One region of the Sporosarcina sp. FSL K6-1540 genome, then DNA from elsewhere that is predicted to be linked to it. Evidence: riboswitches for the same ligand, from Rfam matches in the RefSeq annotation. Region 1 holds a riboswitch; each other region holds the start of a gene.
The links. A riboswitch is a leader RNA that binds a small molecule or an ion and turns the genes downstream of it on or off. The one in region 1 is predicted to bind preQ1.
Positions count from the first base shown of each region.

Region 2: linked by a shared signal. The riboswitch ahead of queF (preQ(1) synthase) and the one ahead of queC (7-cyano-7-deazaguanine synthase QueC) in region 1 are both predicted to bind preQ1.
Region 3: linked by a shared signal. The riboswitch ahead of MKY15_RS06085 (QueT transporter family protein) and the one ahead of queC (7-cyano-7-deazaguanine synthase QueC) in region 1 are both predicted to bind preQ1.

Region 1 covers NZ_CP152018.1:3,626,722-3,637,944, forward strand. Annotated here, with positions in the region: gene MKY15_RS17115 (hypothetical protein) at 458-637, shown strand; gene queE (7-carboxy-7-deazaguanine synthase QueE) at 750-1,457, opposite strand; gene queD (6-carboxytetrahydropterin synthase QueD) at 1,454-1,879, opposite strand; gene queC (7-cyano-7-deazaguanine synthase QueC) at 1,876-2,544, opposite strand; PreQ1 riboswitch class I at 2,550-2,593, opposite strand; gene MKY15_RS17135 (2,3-butanediol dehydrogenase) at 2,770-3,819, shown strand; gene MKY15_RS17140 (metallophosphoesterase) at 4,054-5,142, shown strand; partial or broken gene MKY15_RS17145 (hypothetical protein) at 5,256-5,600, opposite strand; gene MKY15_RS17150 (C40 family peptidase) at 5,632-6,459, opposite strand; gene MKY15_RS17155 (branched-chain amino acid ABC transporter substrate-binding protein) at 6,860-8,047, shown strand; gene MKY15_RS17160 (branched-chain amino acid ABC transporter permease) at 8,190-9,176, shown strand; gene MKY15_RS17165 (branched-chain amino acid ABC transporter permease) at 9,186-10,472, shown strand; gene MKY15_RS17170 (ABC transporter ATP-binding protein) at 10,491-11,223, shown strand, end outside.
Region 2 covers NZ_CP152018.1:3,252,320-3,263,542, reverse strand. Annotated here, with positions in the region: gene MKY15_RS15415 (hypothetical protein) at 1-568, opposite strand, end outside; gene MKY15_RS15410 (hypothetical protein) at 599-766, opposite strand; gene MKY15_RS15405 (MFS transporter) at 935-2,101, shown strand; PreQ1 riboswitch class I at 2,128-2,171, shown strand; gene queF (preQ(1) synthase) at 2,258-2,755, shown strand; gene recQ (DNA helicase RecQ) at 2,802-4,580, opposite strand; gene MKY15_RS15390 (hemerythrin domain-containing protein) at 4,635-5,051, opposite strand; gene MKY15_RS15385 (SpoVR family protein) at 5,313-6,722, opposite strand; gene yhbH (sporulation protein YhbH) at 6,719-7,885, opposite strand; gene MKY15_RS15375 (PrkA family serine protein kinase) at 7,984-9,879, opposite strand; gene MKY15_RS15370 (DUF368 domain-containing protein) at 10,005-10,832, opposite strand; gene MKY15_RS15365 (helix-turn-helix transcriptional regulator) at 11,014-11,223, shown strand, end outside; gene MKY15_RS15360 (hypothetical protein) at 11,223-11,223, shown strand, end outside.
Region 3 covers NZ_CP152018.1:1,368,130-1,379,352, forward strand. Annotated here, with positions in the region: gene MKY15_RS06050 (hypothetical protein) at 1-187, shown strand, start outside; gene MKY15_RS06055 (hypothetical protein) at 180-737, shown strand; gene MKY15_RS06060 (CPBP family intramembrane glutamic endopeptidase) at 764-1,672, shown strand; gene MKY15_RS06065 (EamA family transporter) at 1,712-2,581, opposite strand; gene MKY15_RS06070 (beta-carotene 15,15'-monooxygenase) at 2,716-3,753, opposite strand; gene MKY15_RS06075 (nitroreductase family protein) at 4,288-4,917, opposite strand; gene MKY15_RS06080 (helix-turn-helix domain-containing protein) at 5,052-5,387, shown strand; PreQ1 riboswitch class I at 5,646-5,692, shown strand; gene MKY15_RS06085 (QueT transporter family protein) at 5,700-6,182, shown strand; gene MKY15_RS06090 (excisionase family DNA-binding protein) at 6,250-6,480, shown strand; gene MKY15_RS06095 (BCCT family transporter) at 6,667-8,157, shown strand; gene MKY15_RS06100 (homoserine dehydrogenase) at 8,198-9,184, opposite strand; gene MKY15_RS06105 (hypothetical protein) at 9,142-10,008, opposite strand; gene MKY15_RS06110 (O-acetylhomoserine aminocarboxypropyltransferase/cysteine synthase family protein) at 10,040-11,223, opposite strand, start outside.

The DNA.
Region 1 (11,223 bases):
CTATCTAATTTTCAGAACGAGTACGTTTTATCCCGCATTAACGGGCAGTAAGACCCCCACTTCAAGTCTTAAAGGACACAAGAAGAATAAGTGGGGGATCAAATGCCCGTAAAAGCCCGAATGGTTAGGGCCAACGAGGAGGAATTGCAGTTCATTCCTCCCTGTTGGTTACTTAGGCTTTGCCACAGGACGTGGCGCACTTAGCCTAAGTTCTTTAAACAATCAGTGGGGGATGAAGAACCCCCCTCTGATTGAAGATTAACTTTATTGGTAATGATTATAAGTGTTAACGGTCTACTTTCACTTCAAATATTTGATTATAAGAGCATGCTCTTATAGTTTCTTCTTTGAATGATTTTATTTTATCATAGAATTTTAACATATCGCAAATTTGGTAACCATTTTAATGTTGGGATCTTTTCGTTAATACTGTGGCTAATAGTGAGGAAATTTAGATGTGGAAAATGACAACGTGTCGGCTCAATCTGTTGTAAAAGTAATAGTTGAAGTGATTTCAATGGGGAGAATGGAAGATTGGAAGGGAACAAAAGAGGACCTTTTATTATTTTTATTGCCTTTACAAACCGATCAATTTAGAAAACTGCCTTCATCGATTTATAGTGAATTTCACAAGTAAAAGAACCAAGTGTCGGATTAGAACAATTCCGACGCTTGGTTCTTTATTAAATCATCTTTATATGTCAAAAATAGAGATGCAATACTGATCACAGAGAAATGAATAAGTCTTATCAGACGCCGCGTTTATTCCCCCATAGCAGAGTATGCAATTGTGGCAACACTTTGGCATCATTCATTATAGGGGAGTGGACTGTTAAATCAATTAACCACTCATATCGTTGTAACAATGTCGAAACGAGAAGTGCATCGTCAGTTGTCGTCGTATCGTCATTTCCTGTCTGTAGAAAGAAAGGAAACGCCGGATATCGCAGATGGACCTCTTCCGCAAACTTGAAATCCTTTTCATCGAAAATGACGACTTTCAAAGTAGCAGTCGTATCAATCAGTTTCTCCATGAACGTATCCAGTTTACTGAAATCCGTCACCATCCCTGAACTTGGTGGTTTTGGGGAAAGCGTGATGTCATCAATTTTCAATAACCAATCCTGCCAAAAAGAAGCTTGCGTTTCAACTGCGACCTTCCAACCTTGTTCGTGGCACAAATCGACAAGTTCCCCAATTCCTTTATGAAGGGCAGGGTTCCCACCTGAAATTGTGACATGTGAAAATGACTGTCCGCCTATTGCTTTAAGTTCATCTATGATTTCTATCGGCTGTTTCGAAGTGCTTTTTCCCGAACCGTCCCATGTAAAACTGGAATCGCACCAAGAACAAGAATAATCACATCCAGCTGTTCGAACAAACATGGTCTTTAATCCCATGACCATTCCTTCGCCTTGAATCGTTGGACCAAACACTTCCATTACAGGAATCTTCATAGGACTACCGCCTGTTCAGGGCGATAGATGACATAGCTAGTCGGCGTTTCTCGGACAATGACTTGTAGACAGACTGGCTTATTGCTTCGCGTTCGGAGAACTTCCTGGATTGATTTGCAAACCTGTTCTGCCAATTTCTCCGTCGTTGGAAAATTATTGTTAAATTCAGGATGATCATTTAGCACAGAATGATCGTATTTATCATGAATGAGGTTTTTGAGTTCCTTGAAATCAATCAGGAAACCGATTGAATCCAGTTCATTTCCTCCAATTGTTATGTTTAAGTAATACGTATGACCGTGCATTACTTGGCATTTTCCAGCATCTTCGCTTGGAATGAAATGTGCCGCAGAAAAATGCATGTCTTTGTTTAATTCAAAACGATATGAATGCTGAACTTGCGGATAAAATTGCTGCATCATTCAGAGACACCTACAGACTTTTTAGATAAATAGGTAGCGAGACCGTCATTCCGTAACACACAGGCAGGACATTTCCCGCAGCCTGTACTCGGAACTCCGTTGTAGCAAGTAAGTGTCTTGTTCTGCACAAAGTCGAACGCACCAAGTTCGTCAGACAAAGCCCAAACTTCGGACTTATCGAGCCACATCAAAGGCGTATGGATGACAAACCGCCCGTCCATAGCTAAATTCAGTGTCACATTCAACGATTTTATAAAATTGTCACGGCAATCAGGATAACCGCTAAAATCCGTTTCACTGACACCCGTAATTAAGTGCCGAGCACCAATCGCATCTGCATAGACCGCGGCAAATGACAGGAATAAATGATTCCTGCCTGGAACGAAAGTCGACGGCAATTCACCTACTACTTCATTCACTTCGATATCATCACGCGTCAAGGCATTTGCTGACAGTTGGTTGATCAACTTCATATCCAGTACTTTAAACGATACTCCAAGCTCATCTGCAATTTTTCTAGCACACTCGATTTCCTCCGAATGGCGCTGACCATAGTCAAACGTCACCGTAGCAACTTCACGGAAATTTTTCAATGCCCAAAACAGGCATGTCGTACTATCTTGGCCGCCGCTAAAGACGACAACCGCTTTTTCATTTTTCACTATAAAACATCTCCTTAGTTTTTTAGAGAGGGAGTTTTCGAACCTCTTTTTTTGAACAACGTTAATGATATCATAAATAGGTGATGGAAGGGATTAGAAGAGGGGTTTGGAAACAGTTGCGCACACAATTCTTATAATACAATCCGCGTATTATAAGTCTATCGTTTAATGAATTGTTTAATTAGGTGTATGATAACTATGCAAACAACTTAAGGAGATGAATTATCAATGAGAGCAGCAGTATGGTATAAAGCCAATGATATTCGTGTTGAAGAGCGTGAAGTGAAAGAAGTTCTTGCAAATGATGTAAAAGTACGAGTGGCATGGACTGGTATTTGCGGCAGTGACTTGCATGAATACCATGAAGGCCCAGTATTAATTCCAGGAAATGGTCCGGATCCATTGACAAACCAGGAAGCGCCACTAACGTTAGGGCATGAGTTTTCAGGTATTGTTGAGGAAGTTGGTTCTGATGTGACACGCTTTAAAGCAGGAGATCGTGTCGTTATCAATCCGTTGATTACCTATGGCAATAAATCGTCTGAGTATGATATATATGATGGCTTCACGTTTGTTGGACTAGGTTCTGACGGTGGATTTGCAGACTTTGCAGTCGTATCTGAGAAAAACGTTTATGCACTTCCGAAAGGTTTATCTCTTGAAGAAGGCGCACTTGTAGAACCGATGGCAGTTACTGTACAGGCCGTGAAAGAAGGCGGATTGCAAGCTGGTCAAACGGTTGCTGTATTTGGTGCTGGCCCGATTGGATTATTGACAATCATTGCTGCAAAAGCACAGGGTGCTAACAAAATTGTTGTATTTGACTTGTCTGAAGAGCGCTTGGAAAAGGCGTTGGCAGTAGGAGCTACACATGTGTTCAACTCAGGTAAAGTGAATCCTTTGGAAGTTGGAAAAGAGATTGAACCTGAAGGCTTTGATGTCTCGTTCGAGGTAGCTGGCGTAGAAATTACGTTGAACCAGGCAATTAAAATCACAAAAACGAGGGGGACGGTTGTTATTGTATCTATATTCCCGAAACCAGTTTCCTTCTCACCAATGGATTTAACGGCTTCCGGTATTAAAATTACATCAACACTAGCTTATGAGCCTGCAGTATTCCAGAAAACAATTGATATGATGGATTCTGGCGAAATTAACCCTAAAGAAATTATTACGAGCCGTATTGAGCTTGAAGAGCTTGTTGAAAAAGGTTTTGATGCGTTAACGAATGACAAAACGCAAGCGAAGATTCTTGTTAAATTGAGCGGCGAACAATAATACGATAGAATAGTTAAAAGTAAAGTACCCTGGTTGCATCTTTGGATGTTACTTAGGTACTTTTTTTAGGTGAATACCGTGGCGGACTAGGATTATCTATCGCAAAAATAATCATTGATCTTCATGGCTAAAAAAACTATACAAAGCGAGAAGGGGAAGGGAACAATTTTTACGGTTACCATTACTCTCTAACTTTGTTCGGTAATTGATGTGATAAAGTGAGGGAAACAACAGATGTCATTTACAACTATTTTATTAATTTTGCTCGTCTTAGTGATCTATTTACTGTTATGTTTTTATATCGGATACAATGGCTGGGTATGGCTGAAAACAACGCAATTTGCTGCCTTCAAGAAAACCTATATAATGCTCATGATCTTACTTAGTTTGTCCTTTTTCATCGGACGGTTTTGGTCATGGGTACCTATCCAATTCATCGGCGGATTTTGGCTCGTGATTTTTGGCTATAGTTTACTATTATTACCTTTGATCAATCTCGCGATCTGCTTATTGAAAAAGAAATTGATTTTTCAAATCGGATTAGGGACGATATTATTCTTTGTTGTTGTGCTTATCTACGGTTCGTACAATGCTTGGAGTCCCGTTGTCACAACGTATGAGGTAGCTATTGATAAACCAGCTACAGAAAAAGAGTTAAAACTTGTCGTTGTATCCGATCTTCATCTCGGAAGCATTGTCGGTGAAAAGCATTTGGAACGTTTAGTTGCCGAAATTGAGGTATTACGCCCCGATCTAATCTTAATTCCTGGTGATATTATCGATGACTACATTGCTCCATACCTGGATAAAGAGATGGGGAAAATATTAGGGAAACTTCATGCACCACTTGGCGTTTACGCAGTACCTGGGAATCATGATTATTATGGCAATGATGTTGATCAATTAGTTATCGAAATGGATAAAATCGGCATCCATGTACTAGCAGACGAAACAGCACTCGTTTCCGATGACTTTTACATCATTGGTCGAAAAGATCTGGCGGCAAAGAGTAGGATTACAACAACTGCATTAGTTGCCGACTTAGACCAAAACAAACCAATGATTATGATGGACCACCAGCCCGTTGAATTTGACGAGGCAAGTGACAGTGGCATCGATTTACTGTTATCGGGACATACGCATAGAGGTCAACTATTTCCAGCTAATCTAATTACTCGATGGATTTTTGAAAATCATTATGGCCACATAATGAAAGGTCAGCTTCACTCAATCGTAACTTCTGGTTTTGGTACATGGGGCCCCCCTCTTAGAATCGGTAGCCGTGCTGAAATCGTTGAAATCAATCTCAAATTCCAGAAATGAAACGCAAAATAACAGGAGACATTGAGACAATGGCAAGCTGAAAGTTGGGGTTCTTTACAAAAAGGAAAAAACAGCTGAAAGAAAAGGATTTCCTTTTCTTTCAGCTGTTTTACTTATGGGTATTTGTTTTCAAAATCACAGTCTTTCAATGGAATCAATTTTGATTTGTGTTCTACTTTATAGACTAGCCAAACGATTAAGAACAATAGTAAACCGACGTAGGGAATGACTACGCTATTCCAATCAATTCCGCTACCCATGAAAGCTTGAAAGTTTTGATCTAAAATAATGAAAATACATAGAAATAGCACCAATAATGGACCAAGCAGGAACCATTTTGTACGATTTGGAAGCTCTTTTATTTCGTGCGCCAAGTCCCAAAGAACGCGAGTGGACGTATACATGCCAGAGTTACCTGCAGATAATACGGCTGTTAGAATAATCGCATTCATAACGGATTCCATTGGTTTTACGAGTCAGGGTTTCTTTTTACAGCCGTTTAAAACTATCAAATTTTGATTTCCAGTAGCTGTTACTTAAGCTTGTTACTTGCGACTGCTTGCCCCCAGCATGCACGAACTTATTATTGCCAATGTAAATGCCGACGTGTGAAATGCCTTTACGATATGTATTTTTGAAAAAGACCAAATCACCTGGTTTGGGCGAGGTTACTTTCTTCGATTGCGCAAATTGGCTAAGCGTGGTGCGTGAGATTTTTTTCCCTGATTGTTTGAAAGCATATTGTACGAAACCACTACAGTCAAAGCCGTTTTTTGTCGTCCCGCCAAATAGGTAGGGTATAAACCTTAGCTTCATTGCCTGATCAACAACGTTTTGAGAAGCAGTGGATGATTTGGAAGTTGATTTGTTTGCACTTGTTAAAAGAGAACTAAGTATCCATCCGGATGTTTTGTTAACTTTTACGTGAAACCAAACATCGTTCCCCAACTTTTTTTGCTGTGAAACAGTTAACGTCGTCCCTTTTTTTACCTTAGCAACAACCTTATTTGTTGTACCAGCAGCGGAACGCACATTGACATTGGATTTTGTCTTAAAGGTTCCCTTTTTTGCTGAAATGCCGTTAGACGCTGAATTGGTTTTCTTAGCTGATGTTTGTAAGATTTGATTTGGATAGAGTGAATCTGACGTTAAGTTATTCCATTTTTTTAGATTGGTTATGGATACCTTGCTTGATTTTGAAATGTTCCATAGTGACTCCCCATTTTTAACTGTATGCGTGCTCGCTTCTACATCGCTATTTGCCATTCCGAATACTAAAGTGCCTGCTAAAAGTAGTGAACATGCAATTTTTCTCATTATGTATTTCAGCCACCTTTTCTATTAATCATTGACTGGTCAATGCCTATACGTTTAATAGTAGAGAACTGAATATGCAAGTACAACAGCAATTTGATTACAGATTCATTACGCGTCCGTAAAAATAACGGGATATCTTGGACTTGCATCCAACTTTAGTTAACATTTGCCGTAGGCAGCTTAAATCATAGACTTCTCTCGGTTCACTGGTTGAACTGGGGAGAGGTTTTTTTATTGAATATGGCACAAAACAAACATTCTTTTGTGGATTTCTCATTATTGTGCTTAACTGGAACTAAATTCCTGAAAATAAAAATGAATAATCTGTCCTAATTCTTGTTTCTAATCAATATACATATACAAAGGCTTGTACTTCAATTAAGAAGAATGGGGGGTCAACATGAAGGTCAAAAAATCTTTAGCTTTATTGTTAGCGGGAGTTTTGGTGGTAGGTATGTTAGTGGGCTGTGGTTCAAAGCCCAAAACGACTGGGGGAAAAGATTTACCGATTATTAAAATCGCTACTCAGACACCACTATCAGGAGGTAGTGCCGCAATTGGAGAAGTAATTAAGCTAGGTGCACAGCTTGCATTAGACGACCAAAAGGAAAAGTTTAAAGAATTAGGATTTGAGTTGCAACTCGTCCCTTTCGATGACCAAGCCGATCCCAAAAAAGGGGTGGCCAATGCTCAATTAATAGGTGCAGATAAATCTATATTCGCAGTTGTCGGTCACTTCAACTCAGGTGTTGCTATCCCATCTTCAGAAGTATATGAAAAATACAGTATTCCAATGGTTTCACCAGCCAACTCAGCAACTGAAGTTACAGATAGAGGATTAAAAACAGTGAATCGTATTGTTGCTCGAGATGATTCTCAAGGTCCAGCAGGGGCTGATTATGCAGTTAACACTTTAAAAGCAAAGAAAATCTTTATCGTTCAAGATAAAACAGCATACGGTACGGGGCTTGCGAAAGCCTTCGAAAAAGGTGCTGAAGATGCAGGAGCTGAAATTCTTGGGTTTGAAGGGATTACGCTTGGAGAGAAAGATTTTAATGGAGTTCTAAACCAAATCCTTTCTAAGAAACCAGATCTAGTATACTTCGGGGGAATCTACGCAGAAGGCGGGCTATTAATAAAACAAGCGAGAGAAAAAGGTATTGATATCCCGATTATGGGTGGAGACGGATTAGATTCTTCTACACTCGTTGAAATTGCTGGAGATGCAATTAAAAATACGTACATTACTACTCTAGCAGGAGATCCTGCTGAATCAGAAGCTGGAAAAGAGTTTATGGAAAGGTACAAAGAAATTAACAATCGTGATGCAGAAGCATACTCAGTATACGGCTATGACACTATGGGAGTGGTATTAAAAGGTATCGAGAATGCAATTACAGCAAATAATAATAAATTGCCGACACGCGAGCAAGTAAGAGATGCTGTTCGTGGAATAAAAGATTATCAAGGTGTGTTGACAACAGTAAGCTTTGATGACATTGGCGACAATAAGTATGCAAAAGTATTTATTTTTAATTATAAAGAAGCTAGTTATCCACCGCAATTAGAAGGTGAAGTCGAAAATTAAGTAGCTTGGAAGGGTACGATTCATTTTGACTGTCTAGCTCCAGGCGCCAGCTCCTCGGTCATAAGTCAGACCGGCTTATGTCTGTCGGAGCTGTGCGGCGCCTTGCGCTTTCTTTTATACACCTTGGACAAGGAGGTAGCTTATGCTGAACGAAATAATACAAACGATCCCGCAAGTCTTGATTGATGGCCTTGCCCTAGGAACTGTGTATGCTGTAATTGCTTTAGGGTACACAATGGTTTATGGGATATTAGAATTAATTAACTTTGCACACGGGGAAATCTTTATGACAGGTGCTTTTATTGGGACAGCCCTATTAATCTTTATGACAGGCACTGGATGGGGGGCGGCGCTACCTGCCATTGTTATGCTAATTATTGTACTCATTGTAACTGCTTTCCTTACAGGTTTTTTGGGGATGGGTATTGAAAGATTGGCATATAGACCATTACGCAATGCACCTAGATTAATCCCGCTTATTACAGCGATTGGCATTTCATTTTTATTACAAGATATTGTAAGATTCATAGCAGAATTAACAAAAGGAAACTACATTGTAACGGGACCTAGTCTTTTTACAGAACAAGTTTTGATTAAAACTTCTTCCATAAGTTCCATTTTTAATGATGCATCTATAAAAACATCATTTATTATTGTGTTAGTTACAGCGGTAATTATGATGATTGCTCTAGATATATTTGTGAATAGGACAAGATGGGGAATGGCGATGCGGGCTGTTGCACAAGATCGAGAAACAGCTTCCTTGATGACAGTAAATGTGAATAAAGTTATTTCAATAACCTTTTTTGTAGGATCTGCTCTTGGGGGCGCAACGGGGGTATTATTTGCTGTACAATACGGAACCATAGATCCTTATATTGGATTTATTCTTGGGTTGAAGGCATTTACCGCGGCAGTAATAGGGGGCATAGGAAATATTCGTGGCGCAATGATTGGCGGTTTACTACTTGGGGTATTAGAAATGTTTGCATCTGCTAATTTAACACTTTTAACTGGTGGAGTATTTGGTGCCGAATACAAAGATGTGTTTGCGTTTGCGATATTGATCATCGTGTTACTTTTTAAACCGGAGGGCTTATTAGGCAAACCGGTCACTGAGAAAGTGTAGGTGAGAAGATTGAAAACTCTATGGAAAAAATATGAACAAAACAAACTTGCGCATGGAATCTTTCTTCTAATTTACATCGGAGTTACATCACTAAGTTTATATACGGCACAGAAGTCAGTTGCCGCCTTTCTACTTCTATTAACTTCGTTATTACTACTATATTTTACAAAGTTTACTAATCTCACAAAATGGTTGATAGCGGGTTTTGTACTAGTGTTTTTACTGCCGTTCACAGCTAGTAATGGTGATGCTTATCAATCTTACATGGAAGTTTCGACACTTGTTGGTATCTATATTGCTATGGCTTTAGGATTAAATATTGTAGTTGGTATGGCTGGGCTTCTTGATTTGGGTTTTGTAGCATTTTTCGCAGTTGGGGCATACACATATGGTATTTTTGCTACAGCGCAAGCATCTAATTTTATGCCATTTGGAACTTTCCCTTTATCGGGAGAAAGCTTTTGGCTATTTATTATCATAGGTGGATTGGTAGCTGCGTTGTTTGGAATTCTACTTGGAATTCCAGTTCTCCGGGTTAAGGGAGATTATCTAGCTATTGTTACGTTAGGTTTTGGAGAGATCATTAGAATTATATTTAATAATCTAGATCGCCCCATTAATATAACAAACGGTGCAATGGGGATTTCTTCCGTAACTCCACCTAGATTATTTGGGATCGATTTCCTATATCCTAGCCAATTTTATTACATTGTACTTGTTCTCCTATTTTTCACGATCTTTACAGTTCGTCGTTTTGAACACTCCAAAATAGGGCGTTCGTGGAAGGCTGTTAGGGAAAATGAAATAGCTGCTCAAGCTATGGGTGTACCTTTAGTTCGGACAAAACTAATGGCGTTTGCGATTGGTGCTACCTTCTCAGGGATGATGGGTGTCGTCTTTGCTGCTAAACAAGCATTTGTAGACCCTACAAGCTTTACACTACTTGAGTCAATTACGATATTAGTAATGGTGGTTTTGGGTGGTATGGGAAGTGTCCCGGGCGTTATTCTTGGGGCGGCCGTTATGACGATTCTGAATCTCCAAGTATTGACGGAAATGACAAATTGGTTAAATCAACTAAGCTTGTCGGGGATAATTTCGATTCCATATGCATTATCACCAGCTAAAATGCAACGTTTCATATTTGGAGCCCTATTAATCCTCTTTGCTTTATATAGACCAAAGGGACTCTTGCCAGCAAAAAACCGTATATTTATCGAAAAGGATTTACAAGGAGTAAATAGGAAAGCTAAGTTAGTAACAACGCAGGAACAATCGGAAAATGAGAAGCTGTAGCAGAAGGGGGTGCAGTAATTGTCTATTTTAGAAGTTCGAAATATAACAAAAAAATTTGGCGGTCTAACAGCAAATCAAGATGTATCAATGACAGTAGAGAAAAACTCAATTACAGCAGTTATTGGACCGAATGGTGCTGGAAAAACAACATTTTTTAATATGATAACCGGTATTTATCAGCCAACGTCGGGCATAATCCTCCTTGAAAATGAAAAAATAAACGGATTAAAGCCGCATGACGTTTCAAAAAAAGGGATTTCGAGGACATTTCAAAATATCCGTTTGTTTAATGAAATGTCAGTACTTGAAAATGTCCTCGTTGGTATGCATACCCATTTAAAAGCAGGTCTAATGGGTATTTTATTAAATCTTCCTGCCATTCGGAAGGAAGAGAAGGCTTCAGAAATGAATGCATATAACTTATTGGAATATGTAGGACTAGCTCATCTTTTAAATGAAAAAGCATGTAATCTAAGCTATGGCGCACAAAGAAGACTGGAAATTGCAAGAGCCCTTGCTGCTAATCCAAAGGTTTTATTATTAGATGAACCTGCGGCAGGCATGAATCCAAAAGAAACAAAAAATCTAACTCAGCTTATACAGAGCATGAAACATGAATTCAATCTAACCGTTATCTTGATTGAGCACGATATGAAGCTCGTCATGGAAATCTCCGAACATATTGTTGTATTGGATCATGGCGAAAAAATTGCGGAAGGTAAGCCTGAGAACATCAGAAATAATCCAAAGG
Region 2 (11,223 bases), 370 kb from region 1:
ACCGACCTTTGACACCTAGACGACTAATTTTATCAAAAGCTGAACTTAGAATTTTAATTTTCATCAAAGACAAGTCTGATTCCTCTTCCTTTAGCTTCTCATTATCAAAATGCATGACCCATCCTCCAGTCGTCATTTCTCGATCTGATACGCTTTCTAGGCCGACAAAAGGTCCGAATTTGCTGGGTTCATCACTATACAGCTCTGCGAAAGTGTTTTGCATATCTTCTTGGACCGCTTCGGGCATGTTCACAAGCAGTTGCTTTTCTATTGTGAACACTTCATTCACAATCTGCCCAAAATAGAATGGTATCTCTTTTTGAACACTGATTAATGCTGCAGCCAATCGGGAGCTCTCGTCTTCAAGACGGAGATTCAGCAAAAATGGAATTGTTTCCACCTGACCGTTACCCTTCCAAATAATTGCTTCCATCATTATCCTATCAACAGAAGATTGCACATGCTTCACAGCAATACCCGCTTTGATGATTTCCTCCACATCGAAATAATCCGTTAGAATGAACAATTCGATAGAAGTATCTGCTTTAAGATGCGGGATTAATGACACTCCTGCAGCAATTGATTTGTGAAAGCCCCTTTATTCAGGTTGTTTCAAATCGGGAGAGGACATGTTTACTAAATCCCTCGCAAAAAACGGTTCGGAATAATGTTCCAAGTCTAGTTGAACGAAAATATATCGCTTTTCAATTTCATTTACAATTTCGCTATCATCTTGTTTTTTAAATAAGTTTGTAAAAAAGCCCACTCAGCGTTTCCCCCTTTACCCATTCATATATTTCATTAATCTTATCGTTATCTTTCATTAATTGCTAAAGAATATGTTTTGTTCACAATCTCTCCTTTTCCCCTTAGGTCCAAATAATGCTAAAGTATAGGGTAGGATGTTATCTATTAATTGAAAAGAGGCTTCATTATGCGTGGTTTTGTTTACCTCATCGTTTTCTTCTCGTTTTTTGATTTATTTTCGCAACTGCCTGTCATGAGCCCATTTGCATTATCTCTTGGTGCTACACCATTTTTAGTTGGACTTGCAGTTGGTATGTATTCATTTTCAAATACTATCGGGAATGTCATTTCCGGTTTCATGACTGACAAAAGAGGACCTTTTTTCATACTCGTACTTGGACTATTTGCTTCGGCACTCTCTCTCTTCCTCTACGCGTTTGTTGATGGACCAATGTCATTGCTCGGTGTCCGCTTTGTCCATGGTTTTATGGAAGGGCTAATTGTACCAGCTGCGTTCACTTTCCTGGCAAATCGTGCCGAAGAATCTAAACGAGGTAAAAGTGTTGCAATTTCAGGTGCATTCGTTGGATTGGCAGCGATTATCGGTCCAGCTTATGGTGGTATTGTGGCAGCTAAAACAAGTACACCTTTCATTATGGCGGTCAACGGCGGCATCATGATGCTACTGGCAATACTTGCATTCTTTGTTCTCCGATCGTTTACATATGTACGAAAACAGCCTTCAAAAGGAGCTGACAGTTTCCGTGTCAGATATCTTTTCCAACATCCGGGGATGGTCAGAGCATTCGCGGGAGCATTCTTCTTAATGTTCTCACAAGGTGTACTTGCCCTTGTGTTGCCGCTAAAAGTTGAATCACTTGGATTTGATACCAAAACAACGGGGTTGTTACTAAGCACATTTGGCGTCGTCGCTATTCTCATCTTCTTATTGCCCATCAATCGAGTTTTTGACCGTGTACGGCCAGTTGTGACACTTGCATTCGGAACAACACTTATGGGATTAAGTATGCTGTTCCTGAGTCAAGTTGAGGAATTGAATTACTTATATATTGCAATGTGTATTTATGGGGCTGGATTTGCTTTCCTCTTCCCATCCATCAACTCGCTGCTAATCGATTCTTCATCTCCTGAATTTCGCGGGAAAGCATATGGTTACTTTTACGCGTTCTTCTCGATTGGTGTCGTTGCAGGTTCAAGCTTGATTGGATTCTTGGACTTGGAGTACCGAGGCGCTTTCATGCTGACAGGATTCATCCTCCTCGCTGTCGCTTTATATGCCTTGATTGGCTTGAAGAAAAAAGGATCTATTGACAAATCATCGCACGTCCTATAATGTCAGATACGAAATGAATACCCTGTTCGGGAGAGGTTCATAGCGACCCTCTATAAAAAACTATGGATGACGGAATTTACGCCATGTGCATTCGATATGGCCGTTTTCCCGGCGCCTATGGACCTCCCTGACAAAATATACGGGAGGTTTTTTTAATTGGCTGGAAGAGATGAAGCAACATTGACCGACTTAACTTTGCTCGGCAATCAAAACACGAAATACGTGTACGAGTACAACCCCGATGTTTTAGAGGCTGTCGACAATATGCATGTGGATCGCGATTACTTTGTTAAATTCAACTGTCCGGAGTTTACATCACTTTGTCCGATGACAGGGCAACCCGATTTCGCGACGATGTATATCAGTTTTGTGCCGGATAAAAAACTTGTGGAGAGTAAAGCACTCAAATTATATCTATTCAGTTTCCGAAATCATGGCGACTTTCATGAAGACTGCGTCAATATTATTATGAATGACATAATCAAACTAATTGAACCGCGTTATATCGAAGTATGGGGGAAATTTACGCCGCGTGGCGGCTTGTCAATCGATCCTTATTGCAACTATGGCAAACCCGAAACAAAATATGTACAAATGGCGGAACACCGGATGATGAATCACGATATGTATCCGGAAAAAGTTGATAATAGATAATTTGATAACAAAAAACCATCCGGACTGTTCATTGTCCGGATGGTTTTTATGCGTTTTGCATTTGAAAAGTCTTGATTTCTTCCATGAATGCTTCCCCGTATCTTTCCAATTTCGCAAGACCAACACCATTTACTTCGAGGAAATCATCATTTGTAACAGGCATTCTTGCCGCCATATCACGCAACGTTTTATCTGAAAAGACGACGAACGGCGGTACACCCGCTTCTTGAGCCAGTTTCATACGTAGTGCACGAAGCTGGTCGAATAGTGGATCATCATTCGCAACTTGCATTGTAATAACAGTCACTTTTCGATTGACTGTCACTTTACCTGTCAGCACATCTTTCCCTTGTTCACTGACGTAAATGGTTGGAAACTGCCCATTCTCCACGCCAAGATAACTTTCTGAAATGATGAACTCGATGAAATCAGATATATCTTTTGCGCTACGCCCTTTCATTAAACCGTATGTCGTTAATTTATCGAAACCGAATTCAATCACCTTCTTGTTCCGAGATCCTGTTAATACTTGTGCAATCATCGCCTTGCCAAACCGTTGTCCCATTCGAATGACACATGACAATACTTTTTGAACGTCTTCAGTCACATCCGTACTTTCACGTGTGTCGGTACAATTTGCACAGCGACCGCAGTCCTTCACATCTGTCTCTCCGAAATACAAAATAATGAATTTCTGAAGGCATGTTTCTGTATGGCAATAGTCAATCATTGACTGCAATTTTTCAAGCTCTGCCGGAATTCTGCTTGGGTCTTGTGATTGATCAATCAAGAAACGCTGGGTTTGTACATCCTGTGATGAAAATAGCACAGTACAAGCACTGTCAAGCCCATCACGTCCTGCACGCCCTGCCTCCTGATAATAGCTCTCCATATTTTTCGGCATCTGGTAATGAATAACATAGCGGATATTGGATTTATCAATTCCCATGCCGAATGCATTTGTCGCAACCATGACTGACGCCTCATCATTCAAAAAACGGTCTTGTCCAGACTGACGTTCAATATCTCCAAGTCCAGCATGATATTTCGCAACAGACACTCCACTTTTTTGAAGAATGTCGTGCACATGATCAACCGCTTTTCGTGTAGCAGCGTAAATAATGCCCGCTTCTCCTTCATTTTTACGGACGTATTCTTTTACAAATTTTTCACGGTCTTGCCCTTTGACGACCGAAAAAGTGAGGTTTGCCCGCTCAAATCCTGTCATAACCGTATTATTTTCACTAATTCCAAGCTGACGGCAAATATCTTCCCGGACAGCTGGTGTGGCAGTAGCTGTTAGTGCAAGGAGAACCGGCTTTTTATCAAATAGAGAAACAATACTGCTTATATTGCGGTAACTTGGACGAAAATCGTGACCCCATTGCGAAATACAATGTGCTTCGTCAATAGCGACCATCGGAATTGTCATCCGCCGCAACTGATTTTTGAAAGACGGTGAGTCAAGACGTTCAGGGGCGACGTAAAGAAGCTGATACTCGCCCAACACGGCTCTCTCCATTGTTTCAAAGTATTCCTCTGATGAAAGTGAACTATTGATGTACGCTGCGGGAATCCCTACTTGGTGGAGTGCATCGACTTGGTCTTTCATCAGTGAAATAAGTGGTGAAATAACAAGAACGGTGCCATCCATCACGAGTGCGGGCACTTGGTAACAGACAGACTTCCCGCCCCCCGTTGGCATAACGCAAAGTGTATCCTGATAGCTCATAACGCCCCGGATAACTTGCTCCTGACCTGTCCTAAAAGAAGGATACCCAAAATATGTTGTCAATATCGATAAAGCTTTTTCGATTTGGACCATCTCCTAACTATATATCAAAGAAAAAAGCACCGGTTAATGGCGCTTAAAGTAGTATTAGTTTTCAAAAAGCATGCGTTCTTCATCGCGGCTATGTATTTCATTGACGACGATTAATGCATGAAACCTATGAAGTACAGCAGGACTCAGATTTTCATCCTCACGCAGTTGTTCAATATCCTTCACGATAATCCGTAGCAAATCATGGTCTCGTGTCAATTGAACAACAGTTTCCTTCAGATCAGGATTCCGTTCGGCAACTTCTCCGTAAAATCCTTGTTCTTCGGCATCCGCGTGACTGATAACACGTGTCTTCCAGTATTCAATTAAATCATCAGCCGCCTGGTTCGCCAACGCAAGATCACCCTGTTGAAGAAATTCCATCATACCCTCTGTCTTACTAACTGCCCCTGAAAGTCCGCCTTCATGAATTGCGCGGTGGGAGTGTAGTTTCTTAAGTGCTGGTCCAGCCATTTCAATCATCCTTCCGTTTAGAGCTTTGCTTTAAGAATAACAGATTATGCGGCGTATTGAAATGAAAGTCCGTTCGCCATTATATGAATTTCGTTTTCATTGATGTTTTACCTTTTGCCACTTCGATTTCCATATAAGCACCATTAACTAATGTATTTCCCAGTCCGTGAACCTTTACCCCGTTGGAATTTAGACGAGAAAAAACCCCACAATCGAAAATCCGATCGCGGGATAATACTACTTCTAACTACTGGTTATCACTTAAACATACCGTCGATATACCTTGTTCCGATCATATGAATAGACGACTTGCAAATTCTCTACATACGTTTCTAGATGTACAATCCGTCCCCATAATTGATAAATATAAGGAAGCACACTTTCTAAATACTTAAGATCCAGCTCGGTCCCCTCGTATTTATGCACCAAATACAGTTCTCCGTTGCGCAAGTAATCCCCATTTTCAACTACGATATATGGAAAACCACCGTTTACACGCATGGATACTAGTTGATTTCTTACATTTTCATAATCTTTAGTAGTAATTTGATAGTTGCCGCCCTTTTTTTCAAAGAGATATAAATCTTCCTGTTGAACTAACTCTTTGGTGACATAGTTGCGGATAAAGGATATATCCGATTCAATTTCTCTCACTTCAAAGATTTTTTCTATACCCGTGTTAGGCTGGACCCCTAACCTTCTCAATTTCTCCGTCGGATTATTGTATCTCTTTTCAATATCCTCGTAAATTTTCAATCCTAGATAATAGGGATTAATCGAGGTTTTCGAAGGCTGGATAACATTCGCATTCAATGTAGCAAATTCGATTGTTTCATCTGAGGTTAAATCCATTTCCCTCAAAATACGTTGATGCCAAAAAGATGCCCAGCCCTCATTCATAATTTTCGTTTCAAGCTGTGGCCAAAAGTAGAGCATTTCCTCTCGCATCATCGTTAATATATCACGTTGCCATTCTTCCAGTTCACGACTATACTCCAAAATGAATAGCAAAAGATCTTTTTCCTGATTTTGAGGTACTTTCTTTCCCTTTGGTGTTGTTACTTTCTTCTCTGCCGCTTTTCTATCCAAATTCCATAAATCATCATAAGGCGTTTTCCGTATAATTTCTTCTTCAACACTTTCCTCATCCAAATCATCAGCTGGCCGTTGAGGCCTTAGTATAGAAGGATCAATATGTTCCTGAATGGCTAATACAGCATCTAAAAAACGTTCTACCTCATCTTTACCATGGATCATTTCATAATTCGCAATGCGCTCAGCCGTTGCAGTCATACTCTCTACCATGTCTTTTCTTGTGTTAGAGAATCGAACATTATTTTTGAAAAAATCACAATGGGCAAGAACATGGGCAACAATAAGTTTGTTTTGAATAAGGCTGTTCGTATCCAGCAAAAACGCATAACAAGGATTTGAATTAATGACTAACTCATAGATTTGACTCAAACCAAGATCATATTGCAACTTCATTTTATGAAATTGCTTTCCAAAACTCCAATGAGTAAAACGGGTTGGCATCCCATAAGCTCCAAATGTGTAAATTATATCGGCAGGGCAAATTTCATACCGCATGGGATAATAGTCGAGACCAAATCCAGTTGCGATCTCTGTGATTTCATCAATCGCACGGTGAAGCGCTTTTATTTCCGTCAATCGAATCCCTCCAAGTTTTTATGGAAGAAGCTTTTAAGCGCAAAGTAAACATCTCGTTTTTCTTTCAATATATAATGACGGAATTTCGGGTCATCGATTTTTTTAAATGAGGACATCATTGTTGAAAAACGATTATAGGCATTTACCTCACCGTAACCAAACATATTGGAAACAGCCATAAGTTCTTGAACAAGTTTTATACATTTTTCATTATCAGATGACATATTTTCTCCGTCAGAAAAGTGAAACGGATAGATATTATAGCGTACAGGATTGTATTTATTTTCAATCAATTCAAGTGCTTTTATATACGCGGATGAACAAATAGTACCCCCACTTTCCCCTTTCGAGAAAAAGTCCTCTTCAGTTACCACTTTTGCTTCTGTATGATGCGCAATAAATTCAAATTCAACTGTTTCATATTTCGTGCGCAAAAAATTAGCCATCCAAAAGAAAAAACTTCTCGCCATCATTTTTTCGAAATTACCCATTGATGCACTCGTATCCATCATGGCAAGAACTACTGCTTTAGATTCAGGTTTTTTCACATCATCCCATGTTTTAAAACGCAAATCATCATTGTGAAAGGGTGCGATTTCAGCTTTCCCTTTGATGGCATTCCTTTTAATAGCAGTTAAAATCGTGCGTTTTTTATCAATATTTCCGATAAGTCCTTTTTTTCGGATATCATTAAACTCAATTTTTTCAGCCGTGTTTTCGGCCTGCTCTTTTTGTTCCAAATCCGGTAATTCCATTTCTTTAAACAAGGCATCCTCTAATTCAGCAATCGAGACTTCTGCTTCATAATAGTCTTCCCCCGCTTGATCCCCGGCTTGTTTCCCTGTCCCTGGCCCACTTTTCCCCTGCGATCCATCTTTCGCAACCACATCACCTACTTGGCTATCTCCATTTCCTTGCCCTACATGCTTTGATTTGTCATGATTGTAACGAATTTTATATTCATCTAGCGAACGTATGGGGATTTTAATAACGTCCTTACCTTTTGACAAAATAATACTTTCCTCACTGATTAAATCAGGCAAGTTATTTTGAATAGCTTCTTTCACTTTATCTAAGTGACGTTGCTGATCTTGATGGCCCTTTCGGTGAAGAGACCAGTTTTCTTGTGAGATAGCAAAATGTTCATTGTCTTTTTCACTCATCTTCATCCACACCCATCTTTTAGCCAATGTATGCTTGTGATTTTTAGAAAAAAACAAGACCAATGCTTCATCAGTCTTGCTCCTTTATCTTCCAGCTTTTATCGATTTAGTAGACTTCCAACATAGCGCAACAATTCATTTGCCGAAATTGAATTATAACCATACTCATCGATAAGTCGTGCGATGACTTCATTCACCTTTTTAAGATGCGATTCGTCTGGAGTTTTGGATGAAGTCGTAATTTTGACAACATCTTTTAAATCTGAAAACAGTTTCTTTTGAATGGCTTCTCGCAAACGCTCATGGGAATTATAGTCAAAACGCTTTCCTTTCCTTGCATAAGCGGAAAGTCGAATGAGAATTTCCTCTCGAAAAGCTTTTTTAGCATTTTCCGAAATACCAATTTGTTCTTCAATGGAACGCATCAATTTTTCGTCCGGATTCATTTCTTCTCCTGTTAAAAAATCTCGCAATTTGTTTTTATTGCAATAGGCTTCAACATTATCGAGGTAGTTATCCATCATCGATACCGCGGACTCTTCATATGAATAAACGAATGCTTTTTGGACTTCTTTCTTTGCAATTTCATCAAATTCTTTTCTTGCGATTGCAATATAGTTCATATACTTTTCACGGTCTGCTTGCGAAATGGAAGCATGCTGGTCTAGCCCATCTTTCAAAGAACGTAAGACATCTAGTGCATTAATTGAAGAAACTTCTTTTCGAATGATAGCCGATGAAATTCGGTTGATGACATAACGTGGATCAATGCCGTTCATTCCTTCATTCGGAAACTCCTTCTTCAATTCCTCTACATCCATTTGATTAAATCCTTCAACACTTTCCCCGTCGTAAAGACGCATTTTCTTTACAACATCGATTCCTTGTTTCTTAGAATCTTCCAGACGTGTCAACACTGAAAATATCGCAGCTACCTTAAATGCATGTGGAGCAATATGAACATGCGTCATATCACTTTCTTTAATCATTTTTTCGTAAATACACTCTTCTTGGCTAACTTTTAGATTATAAGGAATCGGCATTACAATAATTCTTGAGTGAAGAGCCTCATTTTTTTTATTGGCAATAAAAGATCGGTACTCTGTTTCATTGGTATGCGCAACAATTAGTTCATCTGCGCTAATCAACGCGAACCTGCCCGCCTTAAAGTTACCTTCCTGGGTCAGCGATAATAAATGCCATAGAAACTTCTCATCCAGCTTCAGCATTTCCTGAAATTCCATCATGCCTCTGTTTGCTTTATTCAATTCACCGTCAAAGCGATAAGCACGCGGATCCGATTCGGAACCAAATTCGGCAATTGTAGAAAAGTCGATACTTCCCGTTAAATCCGCAATATCCTGTGATTTTGGATCGGAAGGTGTAAATGTTCCAATACCGACACGTTTGTCTTCCGAGAAAAAGATTCGTTCTACCAGTACATTTTCAATTTCACCATCGTATTCTTGTTCAAGTCGCATAGAATTTAACGGCGACAGGCTTCCTTCAATACGAATACCATACCCCTCTAAAAAATCTTTGCGTAAATGTTGCGGGATTAAATGTAGCGGATCTTCATGCATTGGACAGCCTTTGATGGCGTAAACCGCACCCTCGTCTGTTTTGGAATAGTTCTCAAGTCCGCGTTTCAATAAAGTCACGATTGTAGATTTACCACCACTCACTGGTCCCATCAACAACAAAATCCGTTTACGAACCTCTAGTCTTTTAGCTGCGGGATGAAAGTATTCTTCCACAAGCCTCTCAATTGACTCTTCAAGTCCAAAAATCTCTTCTCCAAAAAATTGATAGAGCCTGTTACCATCTTTCTCCACTAATCCAGAGCTTTTAATCATATTATAAACACGTGAATGTGCTGTTTGTGCGACTTCTTTTCTGTCCTTCACTATGGCTAGGTACTCAGCAAACGTGCCTTCCCACTTAAGTCTGTTTTCTTCTTCTCGGAAATTTCTTACTTTGTTTAATATATCCATCAATTTCCCTCCAGTCAGGGCATGTTTTATCCATAGTATGCGAGGAGGGAAGTTATAATGACGGTCAATATGAAAAGTGCCACATCCAGAAACGGTTCAATCCGTTTCTGATGTGGCACTTTTCACTACTTATTGACGATTGATGTTTTGCTCTGTGAACTGAACATATTCGCGACGACGAGACCTGTAAAGAACGCAATGACACTCATGACAAACGGTGTTCCACTTTCAGGAATCCCGGGATAGATGACGAATAACGAACCTACAATAAGTCCGATAATCACAGCAAACATGATGTACTTAAAATGCTTCAGCAAATAACTGATTGCTTTGTTGCTGACGATGAACCCCACAATGATTCCTGCACCGATAACAGCGATAATTGATAAATTAAAGTTCGATAATGCACCAATTACCGTCGAGTAAACGCCCAAAACCAGCAAAATGAATGAACCGCTAATACCCGGCAATAACATGGCGATACTTCCCGCCCATCCAGCGAAAAAGAGTCCAATCGCATTGGAGGCAGTCAGGGATGTAATGACTGCTGTATCTTGTGGTTTAATGAATGCCAGTGAAGCGAGTGCTCCTCCAACTAATAGAATGACTATGAAATGTTGCCATGTAAAATTTCTTTTCACACCCGCTTGCTTTGTAATGAAAGGTAGTACGCCGACGACAAGACCCATAAAGAAATACTGAGTAGGCGCAGGCTGATTTTTAAGTAAGTATTCGATTACCTTACTGAACAATAGAAGTGTGATTCCGATTCCAATACCTAACGGCAATAAAAATCCGATGTGTTTTTTCCAATTACGGCTGAAAAACCCGCTAATCGATGCTAGTAATTCATCATAAATACCCAAAATGAACGCAATTCTTCCTCCGCTCACACCAGGAATAAGATCGCTAATCCCCATAAAGAATCCACGATATAAATTTCTCCACTGCATAACTATAGTTCCTCCAATATCAATTGACTGTTCTTAGTATAACACTTTGACGTGCCTATAAGTAAGAGGGTAAGTGACAATTTAAGCCTACTAAATGTAAAGTAAAGCATCCTTTTTGTATAGTTAACTTTACAAAAGGAATATCATACTATACAATCAACTTAACATTCAGCAAGGAGGAATCCATTTGCTTACAAACCGCGTGAAGGAATTAAGAGCGCGTTTCAATTTGACACAAGGTGATCTCGCCGACAAGGTTGGGGTAACAAGACAGACAATCGTCTCGCTCGAAAAGGGTAGCTACACCCCTTCCCTACTATTAGCTATGAATATCGCAGAAGTGTTTGAAATGCCGATTGAGAGAATTTTTTCGAAAGAGGAGAAAAATAAA
Region 3 (11,223 bases), 2.3 Mb from region 1:
AAGCGTGTACAGTAGCATTTCTAAAAACCTCAAAGCAGTATTTGATTTAAGTATACATATTTCCGGAAAGTCAGAGTCAGGCAGGTTTTTCTCAACAACCGTCAGATTCAATCATCAACCTTATTTGGAACAAAAAGATGTCAATGCAATTATCAAGGAGAAAACAAAGGGGGATACCAATGGATAAAGCATTAAGGTATATGTTCTGGGGGTATCTTTTCATTTTTTTCCGGGTCCATATTGGTTTTGATTGGCTAGCTGACCCTGTCGGATATTATTTGATTTACTCCGGATGCTTCATGCTTATCGATAAATATCCTCATGCAAAAAAAGCAGGAATCGTAGCTGGACTAGGCATAGTCATTTCTTTCCCGGCAATTTTCGTTAATCTTTCTGCGCATTATCTCGGTATTTGGGAAGTCTATTCACTTGCTTTACTCGTCCTAAAACTGATTGTCGCCTATTTTCTTTTCGCTGTTCTAAAAAGTATTGTCAATGACTATGCTAATCAAGCATTGATAAACCAGACGAAAAGTGTCTATACATTTTATATAGCTATCCACTTATCCGTGCTTATGCTCATGTCATTTTCCATGAATATAGCTGAGGACCAATGGATCACACTTACATTCATGCTGACAATGGGCGCCTTAGTTATGGATATCATGTTTCTTCTACTACTTGCAGCCATTCGGCAAGCACAACCGCGACAGACAGCTCACGACTATTCGGTATGAAAACAGTGGAAATTGGGAGGGATAAGATGTTTAAAAACCAATCAGGTCAAGTAAGGGCTGGCTGGCTTATTTTACTAACTTTTATAGCCATGCTAATTGTTCAACAGTTATTCTCACTTCCTGGGATTCTTTTATTGATGTTCACTGAAGCACCTTTTAGTGAGGGATTTAGTTATCTCGATATGCAAACTGCTTTCGATTCACACCCTTGGATTTCCCTTTTAATGCAAGGCGGTGGTACAGTCGGTGGAATAGTGATTACTTTTTTACTATGGCGTTTTATAAATAAGGGTTCCATGAAAGAGCTCGGCTTTAGAGGTTCGTTGAAAGACTTATGGTTTGGACTGTTTCTTGGTGCATTATCGATTATCTTTATTTTTATTGTATTGATGGCGACCGGCAATGTGACACTCCTTAATTCATTGTCAAACCCTCATTTCTCAATATTTACGATTACTTTTCTAGTTCTATTTATTCTTGTCGGAATCTTTGAAGAGATGTTCTTTAGAGGATATGTCATGTCCACCATGGCAAGTAGGGGAAATAAAAAGTGGGTTATCTACGTAGCATCCGCTTTAATTTTCAGCATCGCCCATGGTGCAAATCCAAATGTAAGTCTTTTAGGATTAATGAATATTGCACTGGTCGGGCTTTTATTCGCTTATATGTTTGACGCCACAAAAAGTTTGTGGCTACCGATTGGTTATCATATTACGTGGAACTACTTCCAAGGGAATGTTTTTGGATTTGCGGTAAGCGGTACAGCACCAAATGGCATCTATAGCGTTGAACTAGCCGAGGGACATGATTGGCTGACTGGTGGTGCATTCGGCCTAGAAGGTGGAATCCTAGCAACGATGCTAATCTTGGTCGGTTTTATCGCTACAAAGCTTTATTCCAAATCGAAAAATCAAAAAAATACAGGAAGCCTTTAAAGCTTCCTGTATTTTGAATTTCAAAAACAAAAAGACTGTTCAAACCTTCACTTTCCTACCACTCAACGTCAACACAAGAATTCCGCCAAGCAACATCGCAATACCCATCCACGACGTTCCTGTCAGTCGTTCACCTACAACAATCACACTCAATATAGCAGCAGTAAGTGGTTCAGCAAGTGACAGGGTGACTGCTGACGATGAAGGTATCCGTTTCAATCCGGCAGAAAACAGGATATATGCCACACTGGTTGTGACAATCCCAAGATACAACACAACAGAAATTCCACGCCCCGTCATAAGCCCTTCCGTTTCGAATAAAAACAAGAATGGCATGAGCATTATCGCACTCATCGAAAAGATAACCGCAACAGCAGGCACAGGATCTACCTTGTCTAGTACGTCTTTATTGACAAGTGTATAAAAAGCAAACAACAATCCAGCCCCAAGTGACATCGCGATTCCCACTGGATTTACAACGATTCCATCTTTATTTAAAAAGAGCAGTGCACACCCTATAATTGCAAGTGCTGTCGCCATGATCCACACCCGGGTCGGACGGCGTTTTACTAGTAACCATTCAATGATTCCAGAAAAAACTGGAGCACTTCCGATTGTGACGACCGTGCCTATAGCAACCCCCGTTAATCTGACAGAAGAAAAAAATAAATACTGAAAAATGGCCATCGAAATAGCTGCATACAGGGTAGATCTCCAAGGCCAATTTCGAAAATCGATTTTACGAATAATGAGCAAAATAACTAGTAACGAAAAACCCCCTATAGCAAGCCTCGATGCCCCAACTGCCAACGGATGAATCGTTTGCGGCATGAATGTTTGGGCTGTGCCAGTCGTCCCCCAAAGTATCGCACCTACCAGCACGACTAGATATGAAATACGTTGTGACAAAGTGATCCCCCCTTACTCTCTCTACAGTAGAAGATACCACATAAATCAAATTCTCCAATACCTTAATTCTACTTAATTGAATCCACAAGTGATTATACGAACCTAGCTAAACCGGTGAGATACAACATCTATCTTCATAACTTTTGCTTCACCAGTTCTTTAAACCTCTCCGAATCATCTACTCGAATAGCTACTTGATCATAGAATTTCTTTACCCCCATCAACAGTGTCGCTTCTACTGGATATTTCAACTTTAATAGGACACTCGGGTACACTTTCTCAAAATCACGTGCAATAAAATCAATCGTATTCTTCGAAAATTTTTGTTCCAATACATCAGGGTCTTCTATTATCTCCTCAATATCTTCCCATCGGATTTCCATACGTTTCATCAAACCTAGAGAAACATACATACTTTCATGCTCTATCTGCAAAGGATTGAAGCGTAGTGCTTGAATATCACCTAAAAATAACAGGACTGAGTAGATGTTTATCACTAGCAGAATAAGCGATAAAATAAATGATTTGTCATGCAACCACCAGTGAATACCGATTGTTTCAATCACAATTGCATGGATCATCATCACTTGAAAGGCGATTAAACTTGATTTTTTGTAGAGTGTGAACGTATTGTCTTTTTCTTGCGGTTTCTTTTTCCAAATACAAAAAGCATAATAAAACATGAGCATTTCCGAACAAATCACTTGAATAATCGGATGCTTTCTTACCTTTTCGTCCACTGCATGAGAGAAAGAAAATAAAAGTGGTAAAGGGCTTTTCTTCACCGTTTGAATGATTTCGGGTAAATATTTAAAAAGAGTTACTAACAACAGAACTTCAAGTAAAACGAGTGCACCTTCTATTACAAAACCTGCTAACGTAATCGTCTTAAAAGGAGCTAAATACTCCATCGGAATCATAAAGCGTGCAACCATAAGGCCCCCAGCCATCAACACAATGAGATACTTCCAACTCATTTTACGTTGCCAAGCTAAAAATAAAACGGGTGCCACAATGGTTAAATCAAGGATGGAACCTAGCACGACACCATTCGTTTTTGTAGGCAACAGGTTAAGCCCAAAGGAAGAGCGGTATAAAGCAAAATTAGAAGCCAAAACAAGTAATAATAAGATTAGCCATACAATATGGATTGATTCCCTTTTATATACCATGTTATCCACCTCACTTTTTTTGAGTTATAATGTTTTCCAACTTTTGAAATATACGATGTAACTCCTGAATATCCTTCATTCCTAACTTTTCCTACTACTTTTCGTTAATCGTTTGCTCAATTTATGTAAGTTTTTCGAAATAGGCTATCCTTCTTAATTGATCGAGTTTTATTTTCAATTCCCTACGATTTTCTTTATTGATTTTTCTCAGGTCTGTTTAATAATTGGCTTACAGTACTTGACGTAATTCGTAACCTTGTCGTTAGCTCACTTGTTTTACAGATGCCTATTTTCAATCACATCTTGGTATTCGGAATCTGATTGCAATCCATCTCTTCTACGTTTAATAATCTCTTTCATATTGTTAGATAACCTAGAATCCATTACAACACCTTCTTTCGTTCCGATTAACAGTTAATTAGTATTAACCATAAATACAACTTAACATAATGTCAATAATTGTTATTAATATAAACTAAAAATCTGTATACAAAAAAGCCCGAAATGCATGTAGCATCCCGGGCAATAAATTTCTTATATAAAACGCACAACTTCATCTAAAGGCAAGCGGGAAGACCCGTATGCCGGGGAAGCGGCCTTTCCTAAGGCAATCAGTACAATTGGGAATTGATCACTAGGAAGGTCGAATCTCTCAGCAAATTTCACTTTATCAAAGCCACCTATTGTTGAAGTATCATAGCCTTTTTCTTTGGCAATCAACAGCAATTGCATAGAAACTAGCCCCGCATCGAAAGAAGCGATATTCATTCTTGCCTCTCTTGGAATAGTTGGATAGACCGCATTCGTACTGGCAATCGTACGATCTTTAATCGACTCATCCATATGACCTTCTGCAACATTTTGTGTATAGATTTGCTCCACCTTTTTATACGCATCGATATTACCTAAGACAGCGATAACGGCAGATGAATCCCCCACCTGGACTTGATTGTTAGCGATTACTTGCAGTTCTTTCTTCACCTCGGGGTCTTGGATAACTATAAAACTCCAAGATTGCAGGTTACTAGATGAAGGAGCTATTGTTGCCAGCTTCAGCATTTCTGCAATTTCCTCTTTTGCGATTGTAGCGTTCGGATCGAACACCCTTACCGATTTTCTGTCCTTCATTACACTATATAAATGTGAGTTCAATGTTGTAGTCATTGTATTGCCTCCCTTTCTAAAACTTACTAATAGTAAGTACCTGCATTCAACTTACCATTAGTAAGTTTGTTATGTCAACCCTAACGATACATGTTAAGATAGATGAAAGATAAAGCAGAATGGAGGTTCGACTAGTGAATCAACCGAAAAATTGTGGGAATTCATCACATGTCTGCAACAACTTTCACGATACAATTGAATTTATTGGTAAGAGATGGATGGGGGTAATTATTTATACACTAATGTCCGGACCCAAGCGTTTTCATGAAATCACTGAAGATATTCCAGGGATATCAGATCGACTTTTAACAGAACGGTTGAATGAATTAATCAAAGAAGGCCTCGTTACAAAAAAACAACTTGAGCCTTCTTCTACTATAGTTGGATATGAGCTAACGGACAGCGGGATGGAATTAAAAGAAGTTATTACTGCCATACGGAACTGGATGGCAAAGCGAACAAACCTTTAGATCCGAAAGGTTAGAAAATTCATTAAACTCCCAAAGAAGAGCTATTTCCCCTAGAGGTTGATAGCTCTTTTCCCTCGCCTTGATTAACCACATTCATCATTCCTACACTTTTCTCGATCATTTATACCGAGCTGTTCCATGGCCCAACGAGACTCTGACATCGATATTTATCCTATCCAAATTCTTACTTCTTCATTTTTCACATGTATTGACATGTACGAATCAAAAACACTATGATACACTGGATTGCAGGCTTTTTAACACGTGGTTCGTCAACCATCCCACGCTAAAAAAACTAGGAGGAAATGAATAATGAAAATAAAAACAATGGCCATTAGCGGGATTATCGCCGCTTTATATGTAGCTGTTTCCCTATTAATAGCACCATTAGCATACTCAGCCATCCAATTTAGAATCCCTGAGATGTTCAACCATCTTGTCGTGTTCAATAAAAAGCTCATATTTGGAATTGTGCTTGGTGTATTTGTGACAAACTTATTTTCCCCACTTGGTATGTATGACTTATTTTTTGGGGTAAGCCAATCAATCCTAGCCCTTTCAATTACGATTTTCTCTGCTAAATTCATATCTGGAATATTCAAGCGAATGGTCTTCAACACGCTTGTTTTCACCTTTACAATGTTCATCATTGCTTTCGAGTTGAATCTAGCATTAGAACTGCCTTTCCTACTTACCTGGTTAACAGTCGCAATAGGTGAATTCGTCGTTATGGCTATCGGGATTCCGATTATGATGATTTTAAATAAACGTTTGAAATTCGAAAAACTTATTTAACATAACCCATCCCCTCCATTTCACTGTTAGCGATTGAAATAGAGGGATTTTTTAAGGAGATGGATCGATGTACATAACAATCCAAGAAACCGCTGAACATCTAGGTATGCCTGTCGAACAAGTAGAAAAGTACGTGCGGGAAGGTCGCATCCGTTCCGTCCATGATGGTGAAAAATTCCTTATTAACAAAGATCAGTTTGGACTCTATTTAGAACAGCTCGAAATGTTAAAACACCAAATCGATGAATGGCGGAACGAACCTATTCCACCCGATCGTGACATTAAAGATGAAGATTGAAAAACCGGTTGAAAATCTACGGATTTTCAGCCGGTTTTGTTTTATTTAAGATAGGGTATCGTTCCGTTAAAGGTATGGAAATCGCTATAAGAGAAAATACTAAATACATCGATTGGTTGCTTTCAATATGCTTTGCTAGTATAGTAAGAAGCTGTTTCCAAATTACCAGCTCCACGAGGGGGAATTATGAAGAAAATTTCAAATGTCTTTTACATCACAATTGGTCTGATTATTTTGACCGTCGGATATGGCGCGTTTGCACCTGAAAGTTTTGAGGCTGTTACAACGAATGTCCGAAACTTTGTTGCGTCGTCTTTCGGTTGGTACTATATGCTGCTCATGTCATTTATGTTAGCGCTCAGTTTCTTTTTCATCGTCAGTCCATACGGAAAAATCCGGCTTGGAAAAGATACGGACCGTCCGCAGTTTTCAACAGTTACATGGGTTGCCATGCTGTTTTCCGCCGGGATGGGTATCGGCCTAGTCTTTTATGGTGCCGCTGAACCATTATCACACTTTGCAATCAGTCCTGCTTCGGAAGATCCAAATACGGATGCTGCTTTCAAAGAAGCCTTACGTCAATCTTTCTTTCACTGGGGGATTCACATATGGGCCATGTACGGAGTCATTGCGCTATCTTTAGCCTTCTTCCAGTTCCGCAAAGGGGAACCGGGATTAATTTCAGCAACATTGAAGCCGATATTCGGTGAAAAAATGGTTGGACCATGGGGTACTCTCGTCGATGTACTCGCCGTTTTCGCAACAGCATTCGGCGTTGCTACATCACTCGGCTTCGGCGCTGTTCAAATTAATGCAGGCCTAAACTACTTATTTGGTGTTGAGATCAATATCTTTTCACAATTTGTCATCATCGCAATCGTCACGGTCCTGTTCGTTGCATCTGCATGGTCAGGATTAAGTAAGGGCATAAAATATTTATCGAATACAAATTTAGTCCTTGCTCTTGCACTGCTTGGATTTATCGTCGTTCTTGGACCGACATTACTCATTTTCAATATGTTCACTGATTCATTTGGCGGCTACTTTTCAAACCTTGTCCAAATGAGTTTCGGTACAGCACCATTGGACTCTACCGACCGGAAATGGCTTGACGACTGGACAATATTCTACTGGGCATGGTGGATTTCATGGGCACCGTTTGTCAGTATGTTCATTGCCCGTGTTTCAAAAGGCCGTACAATCAGGGAGTTCATGATTGGCGTACTTGCTGCACCTACTTTGCTGGTTACATTCTGGTTCTCAGCGTTTGGAACGACAGCGATTGATATCCAGAAAAAAGGGCTTGTCGACTTGACGCAATCCAGTACAGAACTGACGATTTTCGAAATGTTCAATGTTATGCCAATGTCGTTCATGATATCAGTCTTCGCAATTTTATTGATTGTATCGTTCTTCGTTACTTCAGCCGATTCAGCAACATTTGTCCTTGGCATGCAGTCAACGAATGGTTCGTTGACACCGCCGAATAATGTGAAGCTCATTTGGGGCGTTATCCAATCGACAATTGCGCTCATTTTGCTATCTGTCAACGGCCTCACCGCTTTGCAAAACACGATCATCATCGCTGCATTGCCCTTCTCTTTCGTCATGCTGCTCATGGTTGTCGCGTTGCTCAAAGCGTTGAAAGCCGAATTAAAGTTGATGAAATTAAAATAATAACTAGAAAAAGCGATTCCATAAATGGAATCGCTTTTTCTTAACTATTAACAAGAACCTTTTCACGTTTTCCAATCATTTGAAGGAAGTCTCCGACCATTGCGCTTGCCGTTGGGTACATACCTGCACCCGGACCGACAAGTGTTAAGGCACCGAGATAGTCAGTTTCAACGATGATTGCGTTGTCCACACCTTCGACACCATATAGCGAATGATGAGTTCCGATAAGTACCGGGCCAACACTTCCGTGCAATGTCCCCTTTTCGTCAATCAAAATATCAGCGACATGCCGATAACGAAGCTTAGCCTTAGATGCATCCGCCACATCTTCAATAGTAATCTTGTCGATTCCAACAACCGAAACGTCTTGCCAATTTGGTTGCGTACCGAATGCAAGTGCACTCAAAATCATCAGTTTCCGAAAGGCATCTTTGCCACTTATATCGTCCGTCGGATCCGCTTCCGCATAGCCAAGCGTCTGTGCTTCGTGAAGCGCGGCTTTAAATGGAATTCCCTCTTCCCGCATCTTCGTTAAGATGAAGTTGGAAGTGCCATTCAAAATACCTCTAATTCGTAACACCCGGTCTGTCGGTAACAAGTTTGTCACCGTACGGATAATCGGTATGCCACCCGCCGTCGTTGCTTCATACCCAACGTAAACTCCACGGAACTCCGCATGTTTTAGTAACGCCGGACCATGTTTCGCAAACATGGTCTTATTCGCAGTTATTATATGAAAACCTTTTTCTATTGCATCCGAAAGAAACGTATAAGCGGGTTCTTCTCCAACAATCGCCTCAAATATGAGGTCAATGTCCGGATTTAACAGGATTTCTTGAATGTCATCCGTTATCTTCGTTCCAGGTGTCGCTAGACGTTCTTTCTCCTTATCCCGGACCAAAATGGAAACAATGTCGATTGTACAGCCCATTTCCCGCTTAATCTCTTCTTTCCTTTCATTCAAAATCCTATAAATCCCTTCACCTACAGTGCCGAAGCCAAGTAGAGCGACTTTGATTGACGCCATAACGCCACCTCCATGGACTGTTTGATGATGAGTCCCCATTTTTCAAATTCCGTTAAAAAACTTTCATAGCCATGTTTTGTATTGACCAAACAATATATAGAGTTTGGAATCATATAGGCGAACGTTCGAATTTCATCCGTCGGATACATCGGATCGTGTGTAAACGCAAACGCCACCACTTTTGCAGATATCAGGCGGGAAGCTAGTTCAACGCCTCCTCGACCACGGCCGATGTCATGCGTATTCATGGCACGGATTAAGGGGTAGAAGCTCTCCATGTCATTTCTGCTATTCCCAAAAGGAGATTCCATGTTCCCAATTTTAGTTGATTGTGGTGTCACCGCCATCGGGAAAAGAATATCCATACCCTCGGGATACATAATGCCCCATTCCAGTACACGCATGCCACCGAGCGAACCCCCGATGACCGCCCTTAATCGATTGACACCTAATACCGTCAGCGCTCTCCGTTCTGCATGCACCATATCTCGAATCGTTACTTCTGGAAATAAATTTCTATACAGCTCGCCTGTGTCCGGATTTACAGTTAACGGTCCTGTTGATCCGTCACTTCCGCCAAGTGCGTTAAAAGAGATAACGGATAATTCATTTGTATCGATACTTTTTCCTTTGCCGACAAGACCGCTCCACCAACCCGGATAGTCATCCGTTCCAACTGTCACGTGACTTCCTGTCAAGGCATGACAAACAAGTACATGGGGTGCATCCAACCTGCCCGTTCTTTCATAGGCAAGCTGTACATTTACCAAGACGACTCCTGATTCCAATACCAGATGCCCGATTTCCACTATCCCCGTCTCCACGATTGTCACGCCCTTTCTTGTCACCAAAAAATTATACTGTTACTGGTACCGCTAGTTCGATTGCTTGTGCAAGGTCTGCAATAATATCTTCCGCGGATTCAAGGCCCACCGATAGTCTAATCAATTCTTCAGTCACACCTGATTTTTTTAAGTCCTCAGGCCCAAGCTGCTGATGCGTCGTTGAAGCTGGATGGATAATTAGTGATTTTGCATCCCCAACATTCGCAACATGCGACCAGATTTTGACGTTATCAATCACGTTCCGGCCTGCATCCCGTCCACCTTTAATACCAAATACAATAATGGAACCGAAGCCGTTTTTCAAGTACTTTTTCGCAAGGTCATAAGATGGGTGATCTTCGTTGCCTGTATATGTTACCCATTCGACAGATGGATGTTTTTTCAAGAACTCCGCTACTTTAACGGCATTTTCATTATGTCTTGTCACACGCAAATGCAGTGTTTCAAGTCCTTGGAGGAAATTAAATGCACTATCTGGATCTAAGCAAGGTCCGAAGTCACGCAATAGTTGAACGCGTAGTTTAGTCGCAAATGCCGCCGCTGCTGTATCAATTCCGTAACGGAGACCATGATATGACGCATCAGGCTCTGTGAAGCCAGGAAACCTCCCTTGCGTCCAGTCAAATGTACCCGCATCAACAGCAACTCCACCGATCGTGGTACCGTGTCCGCCAATCCATTTTGTAGCGGAATGGATGACAACATCCGCACCAAATTCGATAGGATTCGAACCATATGGCGAAGCAAATGTACTATCAATAAGAAGCGGTAGTCCGTTTTCATGCGCAATGTCCGCAACCGCTTCAATATCGAGTACATGAAGACTCGGGTTACCGATTGTTTCTGCGAATATTGCTTTTGTTTTATCTGTAATTGCTGCACGGAAGTTTTCAGGATCTGTTGCATCGACAAACTTTACATTAATACCGTAGCGCGGAAGTGTAGCGGCGAATAAATTATAAGTACCGCCATATAAGTTGCTTGCTGCGACAATTTCATCTCCAGCACCAGCTACGTTCAAGATAGAGAAAGCGATAGCTGCCATACCTGAGGAGAATGCAACTGCCGCCGTACCACCTTCAAGAAGCGCAATACGCTCTTCAAAAACTGCAACAGTTGGATTTGTAATTCGTGTATAGATGTTGCCTGCTTCTTGTAGTGCAAATAGTTTTTGAGCATGTTCTGTATCACGGA